2 regions of the Amycolatopsis sp. EV170708-02-1 genome follow, and region 2 is predicted to be linked to the other one. Evidence: riboswitches for the same ligand, from Rfam matches in the RefSeq annotation. Region 2 holds a riboswitch; the other holds the start of a gene.
The links. Region 2 has a riboswitch for glycine ahead of gcvP (aminomethyl-transferring glycine dehydrogenase). Riboswitches for the same ligand answer to the same signal wherever they lie in the genome.

Region 1: another riboswitch for glycine. It lies ahead of gcvP (aminomethyl-transferring glycine dehydrogenase); the one in region 2 lies ahead of gcvP (aminomethyl-transferring glycine dehydrogenase).

What each region holds. Positions count from the first base shown of each region.
Region 1 is NZ_CP092497.1:6,532,742-6,538,679, reverse strand. Features, by position in the region: gene MJQ72_RS29680 (gamma-glutamyl-gamma-aminobutyrate hydrolase family protein) at 1-552, shown strand, start outside; gene MJQ72_RS29675 (aldehyde dehydrogenase) at 549-1,913, shown strand; gene MJQ72_RS29670 (3-oxoacyl-ACP reductase) at 1,916-2,683, shown strand; gene MJQ72_RS29665 (hypothetical protein) at 2,862-3,236, shown strand; glycine riboswitch at 3,474-3,575, shown strand; gene gcvP (aminomethyl-transferring glycine dehydrogenase) at 3,619-5,938, shown strand, end outside.
Region 2 is NZ_CP092497.1:2,090,410-2,096,347, forward strand. Features, by position in the region: gene gcvP (aminomethyl-transferring glycine dehydrogenase) at 1-2,667, opposite strand, end outside; glycine riboswitch at 2,838-2,939, opposite strand; gene MJQ72_RS09655 (MerR family transcriptional regulator) at 2,986-3,567, opposite strand; gene MJQ72_RS09660 (TetR/AcrR family transcriptional regulator) at 3,835-4,479, shown strand; gene MJQ72_RS09665 (bifunctional nuclease family protein) at 4,559-5,032, opposite strand; gene MJQ72_RS09670 (MerR family transcriptional regulator) at 5,253-5,938, opposite strand, start outside.

The DNA.
Region 1 (5,938 bases), 4.4 Mb from region 2:
GCACACGATCGGCTGATGTCCGCCGTGGACGGTCTCGTCCTGGTCGGCGGCGCGGACGTCGACCCGGCGCGCTACGGCCAGGAACAGCACGCGACGACGTACACGAGGCCGAACCGGGACGCGTTCGAGTTCGGCCTCCTGCGGTCCGCTTTGGACAGCGGGAAACCGGTGCTCGGCGTGTGCCGCGGGCTGCAGGTGCTCAGCGTCGCGCTGGGCGGCACGCTCGCCCAGCACCTGCCGGACACTTTGGACAGTGCGGATCACCAGCCCGCGCCGGGTAGCTTCGGCACCACTACGGTGACGCTTGCCGAGGGCAGCCGCGTCGCGTCGATCCTCGGCGCCGAGACCAAGGTGCCGTGTTACCACCATCAGGCGATCGACAAGCTCGGCGACGGCCTGATCCCGGTCGGCTGGGCCGCCGACGGGACCATCGAGGCGGCCGAACTGCCCGGCGACGGGTTCGTGCTCGGCGTCCAATGGCATCCCGAACAGAATCCCGACGACACCAGGCTTTTCGAGGCGCTGGTAGAAGCTGCGAAGGAGATGAAGTGACCACCTTCGAGGTCATCAACCCCGCCACCGAAGAGGTGGTGAGGTCGGTCGCGCTGACCTCGGCCGAGGAGACCGACGCGGCGATCGCCCGCGCGCACGCGGCGTTCCCCGCCTGGCGTGCCGTGGCCCCCGGTGACCGGGCGCGGCTGCTGCGCCGGTTCGCCGACGCCGTCGACGCCGACATCGAGCACCTCGCCGCGCTGGAGGTCGCCAACGCCGGCCACACGATCGGCAACGCGCGCTGGGAGGCGGGCAACGTCCGCGACGTGCTGACGTACTACTCGGCTTCGCCCGAACGGCTGAGCGGCAAGCAGATCCCGGTGCCCGGTGGCGTGAACATGACGTTCCACGAGCCGCTCGGCGTGGTCGGGGTGATCGTGCCGTGGAACTTCCCGATGCCCATCGCGGGCTGGGGGTTCGCACCGGCGCTCGCCGCCGGGAACACCGTCGTGCTCAAACCCGCCGAGCTCACCCCGCTGACCGCGATCCGCCTCGGCGAACTCGCCCGCGAGGCGGGGATCCCCGAAGACGTCTTCCAGGTGCTGCCCGGCAAGGGATCCGTGGTGGGGCAGCGTTTCGTGGACCACCCGGCGGTGCGGAAGGTGGTGTTCACCGGCTCGACCGAGGTCGGCAAGCAGATCATGGCGGGCTGCGCCGCGCAGGTGAAGCGGGTGACGCTGGAGCTGGGCGGCAAGAACGCGAATATCGTCTTCGCCGACGCCGACCTGGAGAAGGCCGCGGCCACCGCGCCGTATGGCGTCTTCGACAACGCCGGGCAGGACTGCTGCGCGCGGTCGCTGATCCTGGTGCAGTCGAGCGTGTACGAGAAGTTCATGGAGCTGCTGGAACCCGCCGTGAACGGCGTCGTCGTCGGTGATCCGCGGCTGGAGGTGACCGAGATGGGGCCGCTGATCTCGGCCGGGCATCACGCGAAGGTGTCGTCCTATGTGGACGATGCCGCGCCGGTCGCCTTCCGGGGCAGCGCGCCCGCCGGGCCCGGATACTGGTTCGCGCCGACCGTCGTCACCCCGCCGGACCTGCGGCATCCGCTGGCGTCCGAGGAGATCTTCGGCCCGGTCGTCGCCGTGGTCCCGTTCGACGGCGAGGCGGACGCGGTGACCATGGCCAACCGGACCGAGTACGGGCTGTCCGGCTCGATCTGGACCCGCGACGTCGGCCGCGCCTTCCGCGTCGCGCGCGGTGTCGAAGCCGGGAACCTGTCGGTCAACTCGCATTCGTCCGTCCGGTACTGGACGCCGTTCGGCGGGTTCAAGCAGTCCGGATTGGGCCGGGAGCTCGGCCCGGACGCCGTCGACGCCTTCACCGAGACCAAAAACGTCTTCATCAGCACGGAGGAATAGGAATGGTTCAGCGTTTCGAAGGCCGCGTCGCGGTCATCACCGGCGGCAGCAGCGGGATCGGCCTCGCCACCGCGCGGCGGCTGGCGAGCGAAGGCGGGAAGGTCGTCATCGGCGACATCTCCGCCGACGCGGGCAAAGCCGCGGCCGACGAGGTCGGCGGCCTGTTCGTGCAGGCCGACGTCACCGACGCCGAGCAGGTCGAGGCCCTGTTCCAGACCACTGTGGACACTTTCGGCTCGGTCGACGTCGCGTTCAACAACGCGGGCATCTCCCCGCCCGAGGACGACTCGATCCTCACCACGGGCATCGACGCGTGGGAGAAGGTACAGAAGGTCAACCTGACGTCGGTGTACCTGTGCTGCAAGGCCGTGCTGCCGCATATGCAGCGGCAGGGCAAGGGCTCGATCATCAACACGGCGTCGTTCGTCGCGGTGATGGGTGCGGCGACGTCGCAGATCTCGTACACCGCGTCCAAGGGCGGGGTGCTCGCGATGAGCCGGGAGCTGGGCGTGCAGTTCGCGCGGGAGAACATCCGGGTGAACGCGCTGTGCCCGGGTCCGGTGAACACGCCGCTGCTCAAGGAGCTGTTCGCGAAGGACCCCGAGCGGGCCGCGCGGCGGCTGGTGCACGTGCCGGTCGGGCGGTTCGCGGAGCCGGAGGAGATCGCGGCCGCGGTCGCCTTCCTGGCGAGCGACGACGCCTCGTTCATCACGGCTTCGCAGTTCCTGGTGGACGGGGGCATCTCGGGCGCCTACGTCACCCCGCTCTGACCTCGGGCAGCTGTCCGTGAAGGCCTCCTTGAGGGACCCAGAGTCCCTCAAGGAGGCCTTCACGGACCGGGCCCAGGGTGTGCGTCACTCGTCCCGGTGGCTGGGATGGCGGGCCGCTGACCTGCGCTGTAGTCCTGACAGCGCGAGCCAGCATCCAGGACCACCCAGGAGGCCCAGAATGACCCGGCAGATGAGCACCGCCATGCGTGACTGCATCGACCTGTGCAACGAGTGTCATGTCCGGTGCGAGGAGATGATGACGCGCTGCATGGAGATGGGCGGCGCGAAGCTCGGGATGATGATGGTGACCTGCGCGGACATGTCGCGTATGTGCGCCGACATGATGATGCGCTGCTCCGCGATGGTCGCCGACCTCGAGATGATGCGCATGTGCGCGAAGATGTGCGGCCTCGCCTCCCAGATGATGCGCATGTGCGCCGACGAGTGCGCCAAGACCGGTGACGCCGAGCTCGCCGACGCGGCGGGCATGATGATGCGCTGCGCCGAGCTCTGCGGCACCATCACCGCCGAGATGATGATGGAGAACGCGTAACTCGCGTGATCAGGCGCGTCACTCGCGTGCTTGGAGGCGTAACTCACGAGTTACGGCTCCAGACACGCGAGTGACGTGGCCGGTGGTAAGTAGACGCGCGCTGAACAGGCCAGGTACGGTGTGCGCACAACTTCAGACAGGGCCGTCGAGCTGGAGCGGGAGAGCCCCCACGAACGTGGTGGGGCACCGAAGGAGCAAACTCCCCGGAATCTCTCAGGTACCCACTACCGCTTCACGCGAGGCCACTCTGGAAAGCAGGCGCGCAAGTGCGCCTCACCCAAGGTGAAAGCCACCCTCGACGGTGGTGAAACTCTCAGGTGCCATGACAGAGGGGGAGTTCCCAGCGCACCGGTCTATCCGGCGCCTGATTGAAGGAGCTCCCTTGACCAGTACGTCCTTCGACGACCGGCACATCGGCCCCTCGGAGTCCGAGCAGGCCAAGATGCTCGCCGAGGTCGGCTACGGCAGTCTCGATGCCCTGGTACAGGCCGCGGTGCCGTCCGCGATCCGCGTCACCCGCGACCTCGAACTTCCCCCCGCCGCGTCCGAAGAGGACGCCATCGCCGAGCTTCGCGCGCTCGCCGCGCTCAACAAGCCGATGACGCAGATGATCGGCCTCGGCTTCCACGACACGGTCACCCCGGCGGTCATCCGCCGCAACGTGCTGGAGAACCCGGCCTGGTACACGGCCTACACGCCGTATCAGCCGGAGATCTCGCAGGGCCGTCTCGAAGCCCTCCTCAACTTCCAGACCATGGTCTCCGAGCTGGCCGGTCTCGCCACCGCGAACGCCTCCCTGCTCGACGAGTCCACCGCCGTCGCCGAAGCCGTCATGCTGATGCGCCGCGCGTCGAAGGCGAAGTCGAACAAGGTCGTCCTCGACGCCGAGTGCCTGCCGCAGACGATCGCGGTCGTCCGCACCCGCGCCGAGGCCATGGGCGTCGAGGTCGAGGTCCGCGACCTGCTCACCGGCCTGCCGGAGGAGTTCTTCGGCGTCGTCGTCCAGTACCCGGGCGCTTCCGGCGTGCTGCGCGGCGCGGGCTTCTACTCCGCCATCTCCGAGACGGCGAAGGCCGCCGGGGCGCTGTACACCGTCGCCGCCGACCTCCTCGCCCTCACGCTGATCACCGCGCCGGGTGAGTTCGGCGCCGACATCGCCGCCGGATCCACCCAGCGCTTCGGTGTCCCGCTCGGTTACGGCGGCCCGCACGCCGGGTTCATGGCCGTCCGCGCCGGGCTCGAGCGCTCGCTGCCGGGCCGCCTGGTCGGGGTCTCGGTCGACGCCGACGGCAACCCCGCGTACCGCCTCGCCCTGCAGACCCGCGAGCAGCACATCCGCCGTGAGAAGGCCACCTCCAACATCTGCACCGCGCAGGTCCTGCCCGCCGTGCTCGCCGCGATGTACGCGGTCTACCACGGCCCGGACGGCCTCAAGCGCATCGCGACCCGCGTCCACGAGCTCGCCGCCGGGCTGGCGGGCGCGCTCCGTGCGGCCGGCGTCGAGGTCGTCCACGAGGGCTTCTTCGACACCGTCCTCGCCCGCATGCCCGGACAGGCCGAAGCCGTCGTCGCGGTCGCGCGGGAGAACGGGATCAACCTCGGCCCGGTCGACGCCGACCACGTCCGTATCGCGGTCGACGAGGTCACCACGCCCGCGATCATCGCCAAGGTGCTCGCCGCGTTCGGCGTGGAGAACAAGGCCGAAAGCGCCCAGGCGCTGCCCGCCGGCCTCGGCCGCGAGAGCGAGTACCTCACCCACGAGGTCTTCCACTCGCACCGCTCCGAGACCGCGATGCTGCGCTACCTGCGCGGACTGTCCGATCTGGACTACGCGCTCGACCGCGGCATGATCCCGCTGGGCTCCTGCACGATGAAGCTCAACGCCACCACCGAGATGGAGCCGATCAGCTGGCGCGAGTTCGCGGGGATCCACCCGTTCGCGCCCGCGGACCAGGCCGAGGGCTACCACACCCTGGTCGAGCAGCTGTCCGGCTGGCTCGCCGAGGTCACCGGCTACGACAAGGTGTCGCTGCAGCCGAACGCGGGCAGCCAGGGTGAGCTCGCCGGCCTCCTCGCGATCCGTGCGTACCACCACGCGAACGGTCAGGCCGAGCGCGAGGTCTGCCTGATCCCGTCGTCCGCGCACGGCACGAACGCCGCCTCCGCGGTGATGGCCGGGATGCGCGTCGTCGTGGTCAAGTGCACCGACGAGGGCAACGTCGACCTCGAAGACCTGCGGGCCAAGGTCGAGGCCAACCGCGACACGCTGTCCGCGATCATGGTCACGTACCCGTCCACGCACGGTGTGTACGAGAACGGCATCGACGAGCTGGCCAAGATCGTCCACGACGCGGGCGGCCAGGTCTACGTCGACGGCGCGAACCTCAACGCCCTGCTGGGTCTCGCCAAACCGGGTGAGTTCGGCGGCGACGTCTCGCACCTGAACCTGCACAAGACCTTCTGCATCCCGCACGGTGGCGGCGGCCCCGGCGTCGGCCCGGTCGCGGTCCGCGCGCACCTCGCGCCGTACCTGCCGAACCACCCGCTGCTGGAGAAGGCCGGTCCCGAAACCGGTGTCGGCCCGATCAGCGCCGCCCCGTACGGCTCGGCCTCGATCCTGCCGATCTCGTGGGCGTACGTCCGCATGATGGGCGCTGGCGGGCTCACCGCGGCGACGCAGGTCGCCGTCCTCGCGGCGAACT
Region 2 (5,938 bases):
CCCCGCGGCGACCTTCTCGATCTCGCCGCGGATGGCGATCATCGCGTCGCAGAACCGGTCGAGTTCGCCGAGATCCTCGCTCTCGGTGGGCTCGACCATGAGCGTTCCCGCGACCGGGAAGGACATCGTCGGCGCGTGGAGTCCGTAGTCGGCCAGCCGCTTGGCGACGTCGTCCACGGTGACGCCGGTCCGTTTGGTGAGCGCGCGGAGATCGAGGATGCATTCGTGCGCGACCAGGCCGTCGTGCCCGGAGTACAGCACCGGGTAGTGCTCGGCGAGCCGCTTGGCGACGTAGTTGGCGTTCGCGACGGCGGTCAGCGTCGCCCGCCTGAGGCCTTCCGCGCCCATCATCCGGACATAGGCCCAGGAGATCGGCAGGATCGACGCGCTCCCCCACGGCGCCGCGCTGATCGGGCCCACGCCGGTGGCCGGGCCCGCGTCCGGTTGCAGCGGGTGGTTCGGCAGGTACGGCGCCAGATGCGCGCGGACGCCGATCGGCCCGATGCCCGGCCCGCCGCCGCCGTGCGGGATGCAGAAGGTCTTGTGCAGATTGAGATGCGAGACGTCCGCGCCGAACCTGCCGTACTGCGCCACCCCGATCAGGGCGTTCAGGTTCGCGCCGTCGACGTACACCTGACCGCCCGCGTCGTGCACCAGCGCGCAGACCTCCCGGACGGTGTCCTCGTAGACGCCGTGCGTCGAGGGATAGGTGATCATGATCGCGGCGAGGTCTTCCGCGTGCTCGTCCACAGTGGACTTGAGGTGGCCGAGGTCGATATTGCCGTCGTCGTCGCATTTCACGACGACCACGCGCATCCCGGCCATCACCGCGCTGGCCGCGTTGGTCCCGTGCGCGCTGGACGGGATCAGGCAGACGTCACGCGCCGCGTTCCCGCGTTCGCGGTGGTACGCGCGAATGGCCAGCAGCCCGGCGAACTCGCCCTGGCTTCCGGCGTTCGGCTGCAGGGAGACCGCGTCGTAGCCGGTGATCCCGGCGAGCCAGCGCTCCAGATCCCGTACGACGGCGAGCAGACCGGCCGCGTCCTCCGCGGGCGCGAACGGGTGCAGCCCGGCGAACTCGGGCCACGTGATGGGCTCCATCTCGGCCGTGGCGTTGAGCTTCATCGTGCAGGAGCCCAGCGGGATCATGCTCCGGTCGAGCGCGACGTCCTTGTCGGACAACGCCCTCAGGTACCGCAGCAACGCCGTCTCCGAGCGGTGCGCGTGGAAGACCGGATGGGTCAGGTAGCCGCTGGTACGGCGCAGATCCGGCGGGAAGCCGTCGGCGGTGTCCGCGTCGAGCGAGTCCACATCGGACACCGCGACCCCGAACGCCTTCCACACCAAGGAAAGATGTTCACGAGTCGTCGTCTCGTCGCAGGCGACGGCGACGTGGTCCGCGTCCACGAGCCTCAGGTTCACCCCGAGCTCCCGTGCCGTGCCGACGATCGCCGTCGCATGGCCTGGGACGGAGACCGTGACCGTGTCGAAGAATTCACAGTGCACGACGTCGACACCGCTTTCGGCGAGCCCCGCCGCGAGCACCGTGGCCATCCGGTGTGCGCGGTTCGCGATGGCGCGCAGCCCTTCGGGGCCGTGGTACACCGCGTACATCGACGCGATGACCGCCAGGAGCACCTGGGCGGTGCAGATGTTGCTCGTCGCCTTCTCGCGGCGGATGTGCTGCTCGCGGGTCTGGAGCGCGAGCCGGTACGCGGGGGCGCCGTCGGCGTCCTTCGACACCCCGACCAGCCGGCCGGGCAGCTGCCGTTCGAGACCCTGCCGGACGGCGAGGTACGCCGCGTGCGGCCCGCCGAAGCCCATCGGGACACCGAACCGCTGCGTCGTCCCGATCGCGACGTCGGCACCGAGTTCACCGGGCGGGCGCAGCAGGGTCAGCGCGAGCGGATCCGCGGCCATCACCACGGCGGCGCCCAGCGCCTTGACCTCGGCGATCGTGTGGTCCCATTCGCGAACGACGCCCGACGCGCCGGGATACGACAGCAGCACTCCGAAGAAGTCTCCACCGAGCCCGAGCCCGGTGATGCCCTGCGACAGGTCCGCGGTCACCAGCTCGATGCCGAGCGGTTCGGCGCGGGTGCGCAGGACCTCGATCGTCTGCGGAAGGGTGTCCTCGTCGACCACGAACCGGTTCGACTTCGCCTTGCCCGCCCGGCCGACCAGCGTCATCGCCTCGGCCGCCGCGGTCGCTTCGTCCAGCATGGAAGCGTTGGCGATCGGCAGACCGGTCAGGTCGGAGACCATGGTCTGGAAGTTCAGCAACGCTTCGAGGCGCCCTTGCGAGATCTCCGGCTGATACGGCGTGTACGCGGTGTACCAGGCCGGGCTCTCCAGCACGTTGCGGCGGATCACCGGCGGGGTCACGGTGTCGTGGTAGCCGAGGCCGATCATCTGGACCATCGGCCGGTTGCGCGCGGCCAGCGCGCGGAGTTCGGCGAGCGCGCCGGTCTCGGTGGCGGGAGGCGGCAGGTCCGGCGGGGTCGCGGACTCCCGCAGCGACGCCGGGACGGCCCGCTCGGCGAGCTCTTCGAGGGAGGCGACCCCGACGACGTCGAGGATGCGCGCGAGCTCTTCGGCGCCGGGACCGATGTGCCGGTCCGCGAAGGGGGTTCCGGATTCGAGGGCGGCCAGTGAACCGGGCTCCATCGGGGACCTCCCAAGACGCGGGGGTGGGGCCGGGACGATTGTCCTGGCCCTCCCCACTCTGTCCGTACCCCCGAGGGGGCGCCTGAGAGTTTCGCCCGAGTGTTGAGCCGGGCTTGCACCGTCGGCGGGGCCGCCAGGCTGTGACCTGGCGAACCACTTTCCAGAGGCGTCTCTTCCGCGCGGTCCAGGGTGCCTGAGAGGTTCCGGGGAGGACTTGCTCCTTCGGCGCCGAGCTCAACGGTTATCGACTCGGTCTCTCCCGCGCGGATTCGTCGACCGCGGAAGTGAGCCTACCCTGCCGCCCGCGCGGCCTCATGATCAGCCGGTGCGACGCGCGTTACGGCGCTGCGTGAGCTCGTCGGGCGCGACCGTTTCGATCACGCCGCCGTCGGCCCGTTCGGCCGGGAACTCGTGGATGGTGCCGCTGATCTCCTGCATCGCGCCGCTGACCGCGATCCCGAAGACACCCTGCCCGCCCTGGAGTAAATCGACGATCTCTTCGGGCGAGGTGCACTCGTAGACGGTGGTGCCGTCGGAGAACAGGGTGACCTTGGCGAGGTCGCGGACGCCACGCAGGCGCAGGTGGTCGACGGCGACGCGGATGTTCTGCAGCGAGACGCCGGTGTCCAGCAGCCGCTTGACCACCTTCAGGACGAGGATGTCCTTGAACGAGTAGAGCCGCTGCGAACCGGAGCCGTGCGCCGTGCGGATACTCGGCGCGACCAGCTTCGTGCGGGCCCAGTAGTCGAGCTGCCGGTACGTGATCCCGGCGATCTGGCAGGCGGCGGGGCCGCGGTAGCCGACGAGTTCGTCCGGGAGGGAAGAGTCGGGGAACAGCTCGCCCTGCTCGCCGTCAGCGACCGGAACGAGCGGCTCTTGAGGGCTACCAGCCTCGACCACGCCATGCCTCCCCTCGCCCGACCTGGCGGCCGGCGAACAAAGCCGCGCGGACCCACGGGAGTCCGCACCGGAGTTCCTCGTCAAGACGGATGCCCCAGACATCCGAATCACACCTTGGCGATTCACCTTCATTGAAGGTAAGCGCGTCCGGCAAACCGGTCAACGCGACGCGCGGTCGGCCTCAAGCTCTTCTTGAGGCTTGTCGAGGACAGTCCCCCATTCGGCGGCACGCTTGCCGGATTTACTCAGCCGTGTTAATTTTTACTCATGCAAGTAAATCCCTCCACCCAGAGCGCCCTTCAAGAGGTCCAGGCGGAGCTGGGGCTTTCGGTCACCGAGGCGGCCCGGCGGGCCCAGATCGTCGGGGCCACGATCGCGACGATCTCCGATCTCGGCTACCACAAGACGTCGTTCGCGAAGATCAAGGAGCGGGCCGGGCTGTCCAGCACCCGGATCATCTCCTACCACTTCACCAACAAGGCCGGCCTGATGCAGGCCGTGGTCACCACCGCGACCGGGATGAAGGACAAGTTCCTCGAGGAGCGCATCGAGGGCACGACCGATCGCGCCGGGCTGCTGCGCGGCTACATCGAGGCGGAGATCGCCTTCCTCGGCTCGTACCCGGAACTGGTGCGGGTCATGGTCGAGATGGCTTCCAGCGGCTCGGATGCCGAGGGCTGGTTCATGTCGGCGCCGCTCGTCGAGGAGTTCCGGACCGGGCGGCTCGAACGTCAGCTGCGCCAGGGCCAGCAGGAAGGCGCTTTCGGCGCTTTCGCGGCGGACGTGATGGCGCTGTCGATCGCGCAGGCCATCGACGGCGTCGCGGCGAAGTTCGCGGCCGATCCGAAGCTGGACCTGGAGCGGTACGGGCGTGAGCTGGCGGACCTGTTCCTCAAGGCGACCGCGGCCTGAACTGCATCCAGAGGACTAAACGCGCATGAAAGAAGGGGCGGCACCACCAGGCGCCGCCCCTTCTTTCAAGTTCCCAGGATCAGGTGTCCGCGCCGCGGAAGTCCTCCGGCGAGACCGAGTCGAGGAACTCACGGAACTTCTCGACCTCGTCCTCCTGCTCGTCGGGGATGATGAGGCCCGCTTCCTCCAGCACCGCGTCGACGGCGTGGATGGGCACCCCCACCCGCAGCGCCAGCGCCACCGAATCGCTCGGCCGCGCCGAAACCCGGATGTCCCCGTCGAAGACCAGTTCCGCGAAGAACGTGCCTTCCTTCAGGTCGGTGATCACGACCTGCTCCAGCTCGCGGCCCAGCGCGCCGATGACCTCCTTGAGCAGGTCATGGGTCAGCGGACGGGCCGGGCGGACTCCCTGCTGCTCCAAGGCGATGGCGGTGGCCTCGACCGAGCCGATCCAGATCGGCAGGTAACGCTCGCCTTCGGTTTCCCGCAGCAACAAGATCGGCTGATTCGCGGGCAGCTCCACCCGCACGCCGACGACGCGCATCTCGCTCATCGGGCTTCGCCTCCCTCTCGTGCGCACGGGCCGCAACGCTTGTCTCGACGACCAAGCGACGGTAGTCCCGACGCTACCCGTCTTCCGAGCGCTGTGCTCGCTGTCTCCGACATTCCTGGTTCGCCCGTGGCAAACCCGACTCTCACGGTACGGCATAGGGTGCCGAACATTCAGGCATTGACAAGTGGCCTCGCAACGGCTCCCGGCTCCCCGGAACCGTTCAACCGCCCGTGACAGCCCGTATTCCGGCCTTCACCAAGAGCGTGTGCAACGCCACGGTCAAGGCGGCGAGCTCCCGGACGACTTCGTCGCCCCTCGCCTTGGCGTCCTCGTCACGATGCCGATACACCGGGGTCACGATCTGCTCCAGCAGGCCGACCTCGCGGTCGGCCGCGGCCCGGAAGGCACGCAGATGTCTCGGCTCTATACCGAATTCGGTCATCGCTTTCACGGTCTTCGCCACGAGGACCGCGTCGGGGTCGAAGAACCCCGCCGCGCCCGGGCGCACCAGACCGTATTGCCGCAGCTCAGCCAGGGTGGCGGCGTCGACGCCCGCCTGGCGGAGCAGATCTTCCTCGGTCAGCCTGATCTCGCGATCGGTCTCGAAGTCCCCCGGGGACGGCAGTCCGCCGTTCTCCCCGGGGGCGTCGAGTGAAACGAGTTTCCGCGGCAGCCTCGGCATCCCCGCCTCGGGGGCGGCGCCTCGATCCGCAGCGTCCAGCTGTTCCTTGATGACCTTCAGCGGGAGGTAATGATCCCGCTGGGCGGACAGGACGAATCGCAACCGCTCCACGTCCGCCGGAGCGAACTGCCGGTACCCCGACGGGGTCCGGCCCGGCTGGACCAGACCCTCCGCCTCGAGGAACCGGATCTTGGAGATGGTGACATCGGGAAAGTCGCCGCGCA